DNA from 2 places in the Kineococcus esterisolvens genome. Region 2 is predicted to be linked to the other one. Evidence: riboswitches for the same ligand, from Rfam matches in the RefSeq annotation. Region 2 holds a riboswitch; the other holds the start of a gene.
The links. Region 2 has a riboswitch for thiamine pyrophosphate ahead of ACRYR8_RS20030 (ECF transporter S component). Riboswitches for the same ligand answer to the same signal wherever they lie in the genome.

Region 1 (4,490 bases), on a different contig from region 2:
AGCACGGTGAAACCGTCGTCGACGAGCTGCTCGGCGGCGTCGAGGAGTTCCACGGCGTCCGGCAGCAGGGTGTCCTCGTCGGCGACGACCTCCAGCTTCACCCAGTCCGTGCCGAGCGCCTCGCGGCCCAGTCGCGCCGTCAGCAGCGCCTCGCGCGCGGTGCGGCAGCCGGCGGTGTTCGGCAGCACCTGGACGCCGGCGCGCTCGAGAACGTCCAGCAGGGAACCGCGGGCGGCCGGGTCGACGCGCCGCAGCGCCACCGTCGTCAGTTCCGTGCCGGACGCGCGCAGGGCGCGTTCCAGCACGTCGTGGTTCGCCGCCCCGCCCGTCCCGGTGACGAGGCGGGAGCGGAACTCCCGGCCGGCGAGCACGAACGGGTCGTCGTGCAGCGTCCCGGTGCCCTCCGTCGTCGGCGCGCTCACCCTCCCGCCACCGCCTGGAGCACCTCGAGGCGGTCTCCCGCGGCGACGGGCGTGCGTGCCCAGCGGCCCGAGGGCACGACCTCCTCCGACAGCGCGACCGCGACGCCGCGGCCGGGTTCCAGCGACGGGGCGAACCGCGCCACCACCTCCGCCACGCTGGACCCCTCCGGCACGCGCAGCGGTTCCCCGTTGACGAGCACCTCGACCTCCCCGCTCGAACTCCCGGTCACCGGGCCCTCACCTCCTCGCGGGCCGCGGTGCGCGACCCGAACCTCCCCGGGTCGCAGGCCGCGACCTCGGGCGGGACGTCCTCGCCGGCGGCCAGCGCCGCCACGGCGTCGGCCGTGATCCCCGACAGCAGCACTCCGTTGCGGTGGTGCCCGGTCGCCAGCAGCAGGCCGGGCACCTCGCCGAACCCGATGAGCGGCAGGTTGTCGGGGGAACCCGGCCGCGAGCGCGCCAGGACCTCCACGAGTTCCAGTTCCGCCACGCCCGGCACGAGCGCCTGCGCGTCGCGCAGCAGGTCGTGCACCGCGCCGGCGGTCACCGCCTCGTCGAAACCCCGTTCCTCCGTGGTGGCCCCGACGACGAGCTCCCCGCTGCGGCGGGGCACCAGGTACACGTCGCGGTCGCGCACCACGCCGCGGACGGTGCGCGTCAGCAGGTGGCCGGCGGGGGGCATCCGCAGGCGCAGCACCTGCCCCTTCACCGGGCGCACCGGGGCGTGCGGGTGGGCGCGCGCACCGGTCGCCAGGACGACCAGGTCCGCGCGCAGCACCGCACCGCCGGCGAGCCGGACCCCCGAGGCGCGCCCGTCCTCGACGAGGACCTCACCGGTCTCGGCGACGTGCTCGACGCCGCGGTCCCGGGCTGCCGCGCGCAGCGCCCGCAGCAGTTCCCGGGGGTCGACCTGGTGGTCGCCGCGCACCAGGGTTCCGCCGCTGACCCCGGGGTCGAGCAGGGGTTCCAGGCGCCGGCACTCCCGGCCGGTGAGGGCGCGGACGTCCAGGCCGAGGCGCTCCTGGGCGCGGCGCACGTCGGCGAGGCGGGCGCGGTCACCGGCGTCCAGCGCGACCACCAGCGTCCCGCAGGCCCGGTACCCGGTGGGTGCACCGCCGGCGGCGCGCTCCACGTCCGCGACGTACCGGGGGAAACCCGCCGCTGCGAGCAGGCCCAGTTCCAGCAGTTCCCGCTCGCCGTGGTGCAGTTCGCTGACGGGGGCGAGCATCCCGGCCGCCGCGCGCGAGGCGCCGCCGCCGGGCACGGGGTCGACCAGCACGACCCGGTGGCCGCGCCCGGCCAGGCGCCACGCGCACGCGGCCCCCACCACCCCGCCGCCGAGCACGACGACGCGGCCCGGGACCGCGCCGTGCGCGGCCGGGGAACCCCAGGGGGGAACCACCAGCACTCTCCCTTCGCCGGCACTACCCGGAGCAGGTTCGACGGTCGGCGAGTGCGCTCGCCCTCTCAGCCCGCGATCCCGGGCTCCCGTGGTGCGGTCACCATACCCCCGCCGCTGGCACACTCGTCCAGGTGCCGAACACCGGGGAACCCCAGCAGACGCGAGAACCCCTGAACCCGCGCGAGGCGCTGCGCGCCGCCCGCCTGTACCTGTGCACCGGCTCCCGCCGGCGCGAGGGCGACCTGGAGCAGTTCCTCGACGCCGCGCTGGGCGCCGGGGTGGACGTCGTGCAGCTGCGCGAGAAGGGCCTGGAGGCCGCCGAGGAGCTGGAGCTGCTGGAGGTGTTCGCGGACGCGGCCCGCCGGCACGGCCGCCTGCTGGCCGTCAACGACCGCGCGGACGTCGCGGCCGTCGCCGGTTCGCACGTCCTGCACCTGGGGCAGCGGGACCTGCCGCCCGCGGCGGCCCGCCGGCTCGTGGGCGCCGGCACCCTGGTCGGCCGCTCCACCCACTCCCCCGAGCAGTTCGACGCGGCGGTCGCCGACCCCGAGGTGGACTACGCGTGCGTGGGCCCGACGTGGGCGACGCCCACGAAACCGGGACGCGCCGCGACCGGCCTGGACCTCGTGCGGCACGCCGCGGTGAGCGCGGCCGGGACGCCGTGGTTCGCGATCGGCGGGATCGACCTCTCCACGGTGGAGGAGGTCGTGGCGGCGGGTGCGCGCCGGGTCGTGGTCGTGCGGGCGATCACCGGCGCCGACGACCCGGCCGCGGCGACCGCCGAGCTGCTGCGCCGCCTGCCGGAGCCGCTGCCCGCCGCCTGAGCCCCGGTGCCCCCGGGCGCCGGGGCTCAGGGGGTGCCGGGGCGGGGACGGGCGGCGAGCTCCTCCCGCAGCCGGCCGACCTCCTCGGCGAGCCGCTGCACGTCGGCCCGGGTGGCCTCGGCGTCGGCCCCGGAGGTGTCGCGGACCTCGTCGAGGAACCACGACGCCAGCGACCCGGTGACCACGCCGACCAGGGCGATGCCCGAGAGCATCAGCCCCACCGCGACGGCGCGGCCGGTCGCGGTGACCGGGGAGTAGTCGCCGTACCCGACCGTGGTGATGGTGGTCGCCACCCACCACACGGCCTCGCCGAAGGTCGTGATGGTCGCCCCCGGGGCGTCCCGCTCGGCGTCCAGGACCGCGCAGGCGGCGCTGAAACCGATGAGGATCGTCGCGGAGGTCACGAACAGGCCGACGCGGCCGCGCAGCCGCGTGCCGGCGCGCTGGTTCAGCAGGCGCAGCACCGTCACCAGGCGCAGCAGACGCAACGGCTGCAGCATCGGCAGCACCAGCAGCAGCAGGTCCAGCGGGTGGGTCGCGACGAAGCGCGCGCGGTTCCGGCTCAGGGCCAGCCGGAGCAGGTAGTCCACGCCGAACGCCGCCCACGTGAGGGTCCGCACGACGTGGCACGCGGTCCGCACCTGCTCCGGCAGCGCGGGCTGCAGGATCGGCAGCGAGTACGCCACCAGCCACAGCACGGCCACGACCGTCGCCAGCCGTTCGCTGCGGTGCGCGTAGGCGCGGTACCGGGCGTCGGCCCGGGCGTCGCGCGGATCGGTGGTCGCTGTGCTCACGGCAGCCTTGCTAACGGCGCCGCGGCGGGCTGTCCATCCGGGCTGCCGTCGGCACGTCCGGGCGGGGGCGCCCGCGGCCGGTGGCGCGCGGGGTCGTCACCGGGGCGGGGGCGGGGCTCCGTCGACCCGCTCCCGTCCCGGTGCTCCCGGTCGACCCCCCGACCGGGGCCTCACCGCACCGGTGCTCAGACCGGCGCGACGAGGGGTTCGGCGGAGCGCGCGTGCAGCTCCCGCAGGTCGGCGACGCGCCCGGCCGCGACCTCGGCGGCCTCGGTGTCGCCGCGGACCTCGGCCGCGCGCTGCTCGGACAGGGCCAGCTCCACCTGGGCGGTGAGCTCGGCGGTGAAGGTCGGGATGGTGGGGGTCACGGTGGCTCCTCGGGTCGCTCCGTCGGTGCGGGTCATCGGGTGGCCGGCTCGATGTCGAACAGGGGCGCCAGGCCGGTGCGGTGCAGCACGTCCAGGTCGTCGCGGCCCAGCCCGCGCAGGACGACCCGGCCGCCCCGCACGCGGCAGCACCGCTTGGCGCGCAGCAGCAGGGCCACGACCACCGAGGACAGGTGCTCCACGCCGGAGACGTCCACCACGAGGGTGGAGGTCCCGGAGTCCAGCGCCTCGCCCAGGCTGCGGCGGAGAGCGCCGACGCCCTGGCGCAGGCAGCCCTCGTGGAGCGCCACCACGGTGACGCCCTCCTCGGTCGCCGCCGTCGTCGCCCCGGCGGTCCTGTCGCGGTCGAGGACCTGCACCACGCCCACGCTCCCTCCCGGTGCGGCCCGCACCGGGAGGTGCGGGACGTTGGCCGCCCCGCCGCTGCCGTGCGGGGCGTGAGCAGAACTCTGACCGAGGCGTGTTGCGTTTCCCCGGTCGTCTCCTTTGCGGTTGCGTGACGATCCGTGATCGGGCCACCCCCCGGTCGGCGCGGGGCGGTGCGGCGCTGGCAGCATGCCGACGTGTCCACGCACGTCCTGGTCCTCGACGACGACGACGGGATCAGGACGTCCCTGGCGCTGGCGCTGGAGGACGAGGGCTACCTGGTCACCGCCTGCGGC
Region 2 (4,490 bases):
CAGGGAGGACTTGCCGGACCCGCTGACCCCCACGAGCGGGGTCACCCGCCCCGCGGGCACGTCCACGTCCACACCGGTCAGGACGGTGGCGGGGGCGGGGGGCCGCAGCCCGCGGCGGCGGCGCACCAGCCCCAGCCCCGCACCGCGCAGCACGTCGCCGGTCACCGGCAGCCGCGGGGCGAGCAGTCCCGCGGGCACGGCGGCGGGCTCGGGCTCCGGCGCACCGGGCAGCCACAGCTCCCCCTCGCCCGCTCCCGGGACGAGGACCCGCCCGGGCGGGCCGTCGGCGGCGACGCGGCCGTCGCGGCCCAGCAGGACGACCCGGTCCACGTGCCCGGCCCACCCGGCCAGGTCGTGGTCGACGACGACGAGGGTGCGCCCCGCGGCGGCCCGGAGCACCGCCGCGCGCACGGCCTCGGCGGTGGGGGCGTCGAGCATCGACGTGGGCTCGTCCAGCAGCAGGACGCCGGGCTGCAGCGCCAGGACGCCGGCCAGCGCCAAGCGCTGGCGCTCGCCGCCGGACAGGGTCGCCACCTCCCGCCCGCGCCCGGCGGTGAAGCGGGCGGCGGCGTGGGCCCGGGCCACCCGCTCCCACACCTGCTCGCGGGGCAGCGCGAGGTTCTCCGGCCCGAAGGCGGTGTCGCGCCCGGCGGTGGCGGCCACGACCGCGTCCTGCGGGTCCTGCAGCAGCAGGCCGGCGGCGCCGGGACGGGTGGGCTCACCGGCGACGAGGACCTCGCCGGTGGCGACGGGCTCCCCGCCGGGCCCCTCCTCCAGCACGCCCGCCAGGGCGCGCAGCAGGGTGGACTTTCCCGCGCCGCTGGGCCCGGCGAGCAGGACGCGCTGGCCGGCGGGGACGTCCAGGTCGACCCCGTCCAGGACGGGTCGCGCGGCGCCGGGCGGGGTGACGCTCAGCCCCCGCACCCGCAGGGCGGCCGGTGCCGCGCCGGCCGCCTCAGCCACGGGTGCGGTGCTCGTGGCCCGCGGCGAACGCGGACAGGGCGCCGGAACGCGCCAGGGCCCGCACCAGGGCCCAGCCGCCCAGACCCGCCACGAGCACGCCGGAGACGACGAAGAAGCCCGCGTAGACGAGCTTCCAGTCCCAGCTCCACGCCGCCCAGTAGGCGGACCACTCGTAGACGGACTCGGCGGCGGCGGCCACGGCACCGGCCAGGACCGCGACGGCGAGCGTCCAGCGCCGCCACAGGAACAGCGCCACCGCGATCTCCACGCCCAGGCCCTGCACGGCGCCGGAGACGAGCACGCCGGCGCTCCACTGCGTGCCCAGCAGCGCCTCGACGCTGGCGGCGACCAGCTCGGTCAGCAGCGCGGCGCCGGGCCGGCGCACCACCAGGGCCCCGACGACGGCGGGCAGCAGCCACACGCCGCTGACGAGGCCCGCGACGGGCGGGAACAGGGCGAACAACGGGTCGAGGGCGCTGTAGGCGAAGTGCCAGCCCCAGAAGACGACGCCGAAGGCGACGCCGAGGACGGCGCTGGTGACGAGGTCGACGGTGCGCCAGCGGCCGGCGGGGCGGCGTCCGGTGCTCTTGCCGAGGGTGGTGCTCACGGTGGCCTCCTGGGTGCAGGAGGGGGACCCGCGGCCACGGTGGCCACGGGTCGAGGATCGCCCGACTCCCTACGCCGGTGCTAACCGGGTCAGGTTCGAGGGTCTGCGGCTGCCCGCACTCTCAGCGCCCTGCGGCGCTCCCCTGTCGTTCGGCGCCAACCCTACCCCGCTCCCCCGCCCCCGCGGTGGGCGAGCAGGATGGGGGTGTGCTGCGACACCTGCGTGGACCGGACGGCGGCCCTTCCCGGGGGGTGCGCCTGGTCACCGTCGTGCTCGTCGTGGCCCTGGTGGGCGCGACCGCCACGGCGCTGGCGCCGGTGCTGCGGTGGTTCCTGGACCTGCTGTAGGGCAGGGTGCACGCCATGAGTCCCATCGTCTGGAAGCTCGTCGGCCCCGGCGCCGCCGTCGCGGCGGGTGCCGTCGCCAACCGCCTCACGAAGAAGATCTGGGTGAGCGTCACGAAGTCGCCGCCACCGGCCAACCCGGAGGACCCGGACGTGGCGTGGAAGGAGGCCGTGGCGTGGGCGCTGGCCTCCGGCGCCATCATCGGCCTGAGCCGGCTGCTCGTGGAGCGCCAGGCGGCGGTCTGGTACCGCAAGGCCACCGGTGAGCAGCCCCCCGGCCTGCAGCGCGGCCAGGACGTCCGCACCTCCTGACGCGCGGCCGGCCGGGCGCTCCCCGCGACCGGGTGCGCTCGCGCCCGGTCGCGGGGCGGTTCAGCCCCAGCGGGCGGCGAGCCGGTCGTGACGGGCGTCGGCGTCGGGGTCGGTGCGGCGCAGCTCGGGGTGGTCGTCGTGGTGCTCGACGATCTCGCGCGCGCCGGCGGCGAAGCTCGTGGTCGCCGCGAAACCCGGCACCAGGCGCTTGAGCTTGGTGTTGTCGAAGAGGACCGAGTGCGCCTTGTCGCCCAGCAGGCTGGGCCCGCGCGAGGGGTCGTCGCGGGCGATGGCGTCGGAGGGCACGTGCACGAGGACCGGCTCGTCCGCTCCGGCGGCGCGGGCCAGGGCGCGGTGCACGGCGTCCCACGTGACCGCCTCGTCGGAGGTGATGTGGACGGCGTCACCGGTGAGGGCCGGTTCGCCCAGCAGCGGCACGAACCCCTTCGCGAAGTCGGTGTGGTGGGTCAGCACCCACAGGGAGGTGCCGTCGCCGTGCACGACGACGGGCGCGCCGCGGCGCATGCGCTCCACCACGGTCCAGCCGCCGTCCACGGGCGGCGAGGTGCGGTCGTAGGTGTGGCTGGGACGCACCACCGCAGCGGGGAACCCCTCCTCGCGGTAGGCCCGCGCGAGGAGCTCCTCGCAGGCGATCTTGTCGCGGGAGTACTGCCAGAACGGGTTCGCCAGCGGGGTGGACTCGGTGATCGGCAGGTGGCCCACGGGTTTCCGGTAGGCGGAGGCGCTGGAGACGAACCAGTACTGCCCCACGCGCCCGCGGAACGTCTCCACGTCGGCGGCGACGTGCTCGGGCGTGAACGCCAGGAAGTCCACGGCCACGTCGAACTCGCTGCCGCGCAGCGCCTCCCGCACGGCGGAGACGTCCCGGACGTCAGCGGTCACCTGCCGCACGCCCGCGGGCAGGGGGCGCTTGGACGCCGTGCCCCCGCGGTTGAGGACCGTCAGGTCCACCCCGCGCTCCACCGCCAGCGCCGCGCACGCGGAACTGATGATCCCCGTGCCCCCCATGAACAGCACCTTCAGCGCCACGCGCCCACTCCCGTCCTCGACACCGTCGTCGTACGCCGCCCTCGGTGACCGGTGGCGAGCCGAGGATAGGCCTGGAGCGCTCAGTGCACGACCTTGAGCCCGATGACGCAGCCGACGATCCCGGCGAGGAACAGCACCTTGAGCGCGGAGAAGCTCTCGGCGCCGGTGAGCATGGCGTACGCCACCGTCAGGACGGCGCCGATCCCGACCCACACCGCGTAGGACGTCCCCACGGGCAGCTCGCGCATCGCGTACGCCAGCCCGGCCATGCTGGCGACGACCGAGACGGCGAACACGACGGTGGGCCACAGCTTCGTGAAGCCCTCCGAGCGGTCCAGGGCCGTGGCCCACACCGCCTCGAGGGCACCGGAGAGCACGAGGACGATCCAGTGCACGCAGACCTCCTGGACGCGGGGCGAGGTCCCCACGTCTACCGGACCCGGCGACCGCTCCGGACGGGCGGGGGCGGCACGTCGCCCCGGATACCCTGAGCCGGTGACCCCCGGAGCCAAGTCGTCGCTGCACGCGCTGGGGTCCATCGAGCTGCAGACGCGGCGCGAGCTCATCCACGCCCGGCTGCGCGAGGCGATCAGCTCGGGCGAGCTCACCCCGGGCACGCACCTCGCGGAGGTGGAGCTCAGCGAGGCGCTCGGCGTCAGCCGCGGGACCCTGCGCGAGGCTCTGCGTCAGCTGCAGCAGGAGGGCCTGCTGACGTCGGACGCTCGCGGCCGCCTCTCGGTGCGCGTGGTCACCGAGCGCGAGGTCGAGGAGATCTTCACCGTCCGGCACGCGCTGGAGAGCCTGGCGCTGGAACTGATCTGCGCGCGCGAGGACCGCACCTCCGTCGTGGCGCGGGTGCGCGAGGAGCTGGAGAACCTGCGGGAGGCGGAGGGCGACGTCACCGCCCAGCTGGACGCGGACCTGGCCTTCCACGAGCGCATCTGCGAGCTGAGCGGGAACACCACGCTGCTGCACAGCTGGCGCTCGATCAGCGGCCTGGCCCGCGCAGCGATCACGGCGGCGGGGCCGCAGACCGCGCTGCACAACATGGCGTACCAGCGCCACGCGCCGATCGCCGACCACCTGGAGGCCGGCGACGCCGCCGGCGGCCGGGAGTTCCTGCGCACCCACATGCGGGAGGCCGCGGCGCGGATCGAGCAGCGGATGCGCCGCAGCGTGGAGCCCACCGCCGGCTGACCGCGGGACCGTGGCGA

Region 1: another riboswitch for thiamine pyrophosphate. It lies ahead of thiO (glycine oxidase ThiO); the one in region 2 lies ahead of ACRYR8_RS20030 (ECF transporter S component).

What each region holds. Positions count from the first base shown of each region.
Region 1 covers NZ_JBJLRI010000018.1:19,849-24,338, forward strand. The annotation lists gene ACRYR8_RS08280 (thiazole synthase) at 1-389, opposite strand, end outside; gene thiS (sulfur carrier protein ThiS) at 419-652, opposite strand; gene thiO (glycine oxidase ThiO) at 649-1,824, opposite strand; TPP riboswitch at 1,815-1,924, opposite strand; gene thiE (thiamine phosphate synthase) at 1,956-2,648, shown strand; gene ACRYR8_RS08300 (potassium channel family protein) at 2,675-3,442, opposite strand; gene ACRYR8_RS08305 (hypothetical protein) at 3,628-3,810, opposite strand; gene ACRYR8_RS08310 (STAS domain-containing protein) at 3,843-4,190, opposite strand; gene ACRYR8_RS08315 (winged helix-turn-helix domain-containing protein) at 4,392-4,490, shown strand, end outside.
Region 2 covers NZ_JBJLRI010000106.1:3,271-7,760, reverse strand. The annotation lists gene ACRYR8_RS20035 (ATP-binding cassette domain-containing protein) at 1-963, opposite strand, end outside; gene ACRYR8_RS20030 (ECF transporter S component) at 956-1,570, opposite strand; TPP riboswitch at 1,620-1,724, opposite strand; gene ACRYR8_RS20025 (hypothetical protein) at 1,777-1,917, shown strand; gene ACRYR8_RS20020 (DUF4235 domain-containing protein) at 1,933-2,226, shown strand; gene ACRYR8_RS20015 (NAD-dependent epimerase/dehydratase family protein) at 2,287-3,255, opposite strand; gene ACRYR8_RS20010 (DMT family transporter) at 3,357-3,671, opposite strand; gene ACRYR8_RS20005 (GntR family transcriptional regulator) at 3,772-4,473, shown strand.